Regions from separate parts of the Streptomyces africanus genome, predicted to be linked through region 1. Evidence: riboswitches for the same ligand, from Rfam matches in the RefSeq annotation. Region 1 holds a riboswitch; the other holds the start of a gene.
The links. Region 1 has a riboswitch for thiamine pyrophosphate ahead of QF034_RS29365 (thiamine ABC transporter substrate-binding protein). Riboswitches for the same ligand answer to the same signal wherever they lie in the genome.

Region 1 (2,385 bases):
CGCGGTGGAGACGACCGCCTGCCAGGTGGTGAACCACAGGACGTGCCGGACGTCGGACTGCGCCAGCACTTCCCCGATCCGCCCGAACTGCCAGACCCCGTCGACCTTGAGACCGCGCGCGACGATCGCGGCGACGGGGTAGGCGAAGAAGACCGCGAAGAACGCGACGGGCACGGCGATGAGCCCGAGCCGCGCCGCACTCCCGCGCCGGTCCTTGCGGACGGCTGCTTCGGTTACTTCAGTACGAGCGAGGTCCACGACTTGACCCACTGATCACGGTTGTCGGCGATCTTCGCCGGGTCCATGGTCTCCGGGTCCTTGGCCTGCGGCCCGTACTTCACGAACTCCGGCGGCACCTGGGCGCCCTGGCGCACCGGGTACACGTACATGTTGAGCGGCATGTCCTGCTGGAAACGCTCGCTGATCAGGAAGTCGAGGAGCGCCTTGCCGCCCTTGGTGTTCTTCGCGTTGCTCAGCAGCCCGGCGTACTCGACCTGCCGGAAACAGGTGCCCTCGGCGACCCCGGTCGGGGCGGTGCTCGGCTTCGGGTCGGCGAAGACGACCTCGGCGGGCGGCGAGGAGGCGTACGACACGACGAGCGGCCGGTCGCCCTTGGCCTTCTTGCCGCCGGCCGAGCCGGAGAACTCCTCGTTGTAGGCCTGCTCCCAGCCGTCGACGACCTTCACGCCATTGGCCTTGAGCTTCTTCCAGTAGCCCTCCCAGCCCCCGTCGCCGTACTTCGCGGCAGAGCCGAGCAGGAAGCCGAGGCCGGGCGAGGAGGCGGAGGCGTTCTCGGTCACGAGCAGGTTTTTGTACCGGGGCTTGACCAGGTCGTCGAAGCTGCGCGGCGGGTCGAGCTTGTGGTCGGCGAAGTACTTCTTGTCGTAGTTGACGCAGATGTCGCCGGTGTCGATGGGCGTGACCCGGTGCTTGTCCTGGTCGGCCCGGTACTCCGGCGCGATCCGGTCCGAGCCCTTCGGCTCGTACGGCTGGAAGAGCCCGTTGTCGAGGGCGCGGGACAGCAGCGTGTTGTCGACGCCGAAGAAGACGTCGCCCTGCGGGTTGTCCTTGGTCAGGATGGCCTTGTTCACGGCCTGCCCGGCGTCACCGTCCTTGAGGACGTTCACCTTGTAGCCGGACTGCTTCTCGAAGGCCGCGATGACGTCCTTCGAGGCGGCCCACGAGTCGTGGCTGACGAGGGTCACGGTCTTGGAGTCGCCGGCCCCCTGGCCGCCGTCGGACGACCCGCACGCGGCGAGCGTGCCGGCCATGCCGAGCCCGACGGCCACCGCCGTCAGCCGCTTGATGGTGTTGCTCACTGGATTCCTCCTGGAGGACCAGGAGAAGACGCGGCCCTGCCCGGGATCTCTGGGAGTCCCGGGCAGGGCGCAACAGCTCGAGTGATGACCGATCTCCCTACCCAGAATGACCTGGGCCAGGTTCGGAGGGTCTGCGGCCGTGTGCCGCACTCTCAGCGCTGTGGCGCTCCCCTGTCGGAATATGAAGGTGTCGGAAAATACGGTTGTGCTTACGCCGGTCAGACTACCGTTCGGTGGCGGCGAGCTGACCACACGCCCCGTCGATCTCCTGACCACGGGTGTCCCGGATCGTCACCGGCACACCGTGCGCGGCGATGGCCTCCACGAACGCCTTCTCGTCCTCCGGCCGGGAAGCCGTCCACTTCGACCCGGGCGTCGGGTTGAGCGGGATCAGGTTCACGTGCACGGGCCTGCCCTTGAGCATGCGCCCGAGCCGGTCACCGCGCCAGGCCTGATCGTTGATGTCCCGGATCAGCGCGTACTCGATGGACAGCCGGCGCCCGGACTTGGCGCTGTACTCGAAGCCGGCGTCCAGCACCTCCCGGACCTTCCACCGCGTGTTCACGGGGACGAGGGTGTCGCGCAGCTCGTCGTCGGGGGCGTGCAGCGAGATGGCGAGGCGGCACTTGAAGCCCTCGTCGGAGAACCGGTGGATGGCCGGGACGAGCCCGACCGTCGAGACGGTGATGCCACGCTGCGAGAGGCCCACCCCGTCGGGCTCGGGGTCGGTGAGCCGCCGGATGGCGCCGGCGACCCGGTTGTAGTTGGCGAGCGGCTCGCCCATGCCCATGAACACGATGTTGCTGAGCCGCGCCGGACCGCCCGGCACCTCACCGTCCCTGAGCGCCCGCATACCGTCCACGATCTGGTGCACGATCTCGGCGGTGGACAGATTCCGGTCGAGCCCCGCCTGCCCGGTCGCGCAGAACGGGCAGTTCATCCCGCACCCGGCCTGCGAGCTGATGCACATGGTCACCCGGTCCGGGTAGCGCATCAGCACGGACTCGACGAGCGTCCCGTCGAACAGCCGCCACAGCGTCTTGCGCGTGGTGCCCTGGTCGGTCGA
Region 2 (2,385 bases), 4.0 Mb from region 1:
AGGAACGGCCCGTGCCGCTGCGGCATGGTCAGCCGTACGACCTGCCCCTTCACCGGTCGCACGGGGGGCAGCACCTCCTCGGGGACGCCCGCGAGCCGCCCGCTGAGGCTGCCCCCGGCGAGCACGACCTGCCCGGCGTCCAGCGGGGTGCCGTCGTCGGTGACGACGCCCGTGGCCCGGTCCCGTACGACGGTGAGCCGCTCGGCCCACGCCCGGTGGAAGACCACACCGGTCCGCTCGCACGCGGCGACCAGCGCCCCGGCCAGCCGCCGCGGATCGATCTGGTGGTCCCCGTCGACCCGCAGCCCGCCGCGCACGCCCGGCGCCAGCATCGGCTCCAGGCGACGGCACTCCCGCCCCGACAGCCACTGCGACTCCAGGCCCGACTGCTGCTGCAGGGCGTGCAGTTCGCGCAGATGGGCCCGGTCGTCGGCGTCCAGGGCCACGGCGAGCGTGCCGCACCGGCGGTAGCCGAGGTCGTGGCCGGTCTGCTCGGCGAGCTCGGCCGCGAAGTCCGGGTAGCGCCGGGCGGAGGCCAGATTCAGCGCGAGCAGGGTCTGCTCGCCGTAGTGCAGTTCCGTGACGGCGGCCAGCATCCCGGCCGCCACCTGTGCGGCTCCGCCGCCCGGCTCCGGGTCCACCACGGCCGTGGCGAGCCCGCGCTGCGCGGCCCGCCACGCGGTGACCAGGCCGATGATCCCGCCCCCGACGACGAGGACGTCTGACGTTCGCGTACGCGACATGGGCGTCCAGCCCCTCCCTTCGCCGGCATGACCCGGATCAGGTTCGTACGGTCGGAGGCCGCCAGCCTCCCTCTCAGCCCGGTGCGTCCGGGCTCCCGCGAGTGCCTTACGTTGGCCACCCACCCTAGCCCGATGCCGTATGCCGCAGTAAGGGAGCCACCGCCCATGGCCCGATCCCTCGACGGTCTCGTCCTCGCCCCGGTCGCCGATCAGGCGCCCGGCCAGGTGGGGACCCGCACCCGGTTCACGTACCACGAGAAGGACGGCGAGATCTGGGCCGAGTACACGGGCGGCGACGTCGTACGCGGACATCTCGTGGGTACCCGTGAGGGCGACAGGCTGGATTTCCGGTACGTACAACTCAAGGGGGACGGGACCACCTCCTCCGGGCACTGCGTGTCGACGGTCGTGGAACTGCCCGACGGGCGTGTGCGACTGGAGGAGAGCTGGGAGTGGGAGTCCCAGGTGGGCAGCGGAACGAGCGTTGTGGAGCAGGTCACTGCGTATGAGCACTGACTGACGGAATGTCAGTTGTCTATGGTGATCAGGTGAGCGAGCAGACGCAGGAACCAGGTTCGTCCGCGCCGCGGCGCGTGGTCGTGGCGGGTGCGGGCATGGCCGGTGTCCAGACCGCGGTCGCCCTGCGGGAGCAGGGCTTCACCGGCACCGTGAGCCTGATCGGTGCCGAGCCCCACCAGCCCTACGACCGGCCTCCCTTGTCCAAGGCCGTGCTGCTCGGCAAGGCCGAGGGCTCCGCCTTCGACGTCGACTTCGAGGCCCTCGGCATCGAGCTGCGGCTCGGCTGCGAGGTGCGGGGGCTGCGTCCGGGCGCCCACGAGCTGGACACCGAGGACGGGCCCGTGCCGTACGACGTCCTGGTCGTCGCGACCGGTGCCGAACCCATCCGGCTGCCCGGGGCGGAGGGCGTGCCGGGCGTGCATCTGCTGCGCACCCTGGACGACGCCGAGCGGCTGCGGCCGGTGCTGGCCGGACGGCACGACATCGTGGTCGTCGGCGCCGGCTGGATCGGCGCGGAGTTCGCCACGGCCGCGCGCGAGGCGGGCTGCGCCGTGACCGTCGTGGAGGCCGCCGAACGGCCCCTCGCCGGGGCGCTGCCCGCGGAGGTCGCCGCGCCGATGGCCCGCTGGTACGCCGACGCCGGTGCCGTGCTGCGGACGCACGCGCGCGTGGAGCGCGTGGAGCCCGGCACGGTGGTGCTCGGCGACGGCTCGCGGCTGCCCGCGGACGCGGTCGTCGTCGGCATCGGCGCCCGTCCGGCCACGGCCTGGCTGTCCGGCTCCGGGATCGAGCTGGGGACGCACGGCGAGATCGTGGCCGACGAGCACCTGCGTGCGTCGGTGCCCGACGTGTACGCGGTCGGCGACTGCGCCTCCTTCCCCTCGGGCCGGTACGGTGAGCGCCTGCTGGTGCACCACTGGGACAACGCCCTCCAGGGGCCGCGCACGGTCGCCGTGAACATCGTCGGCCGGGCCTCGGGGGAGACCCCAGCGGTGTACGACCCCGTGCCGTACTTCTGGTCGGAGCAGTTCGGGCGGTTCGTGCAGTACGCCGGGCACCACGCGGCCGCCGACACGACCCTGTGGCGCGGCGACCCGGCCGGACCGGCCTGGACGGTCTGCTG

Region 2: another riboswitch for thiamine pyrophosphate. It lies ahead of thiO (glycine oxidase ThiO); the one in region 1 lies ahead of QF034_RS29365 (thiamine ABC transporter substrate-binding protein).

The regions. Positions count from the first base shown of each region.
Region 1 covers NZ_JAUSYP010000001.1:6,295,874-6,298,258, reverse strand. Annotated here, with positions in the region: gene QF034_RS29370 (ABC transporter permease) at 1-258, opposite strand, end outside; gene QF034_RS29365 (thiamine ABC transporter substrate-binding protein) at 234-1,271, opposite strand; TPP riboswitch at 1,396-1,502, opposite strand; gene rlmN (dual-specificity RNA methyltransferase RlmN) at 1,543-2,385, opposite strand, start outside.
Region 2 covers NZ_JAUSYP010000001.1:2,246,885-2,249,269, reverse strand. Annotated here, with positions in the region: gene thiO (glycine oxidase ThiO) at 1-743, opposite strand, end outside; TPP riboswitch at 741-852, opposite strand; gene QF034_RS10480 (avidin-fold protein) at 909-1,259, shown strand; gene QF034_RS10475 (NAD(P)/FAD-dependent oxidoreductase) at 1,292-2,385, shown strand, end outside.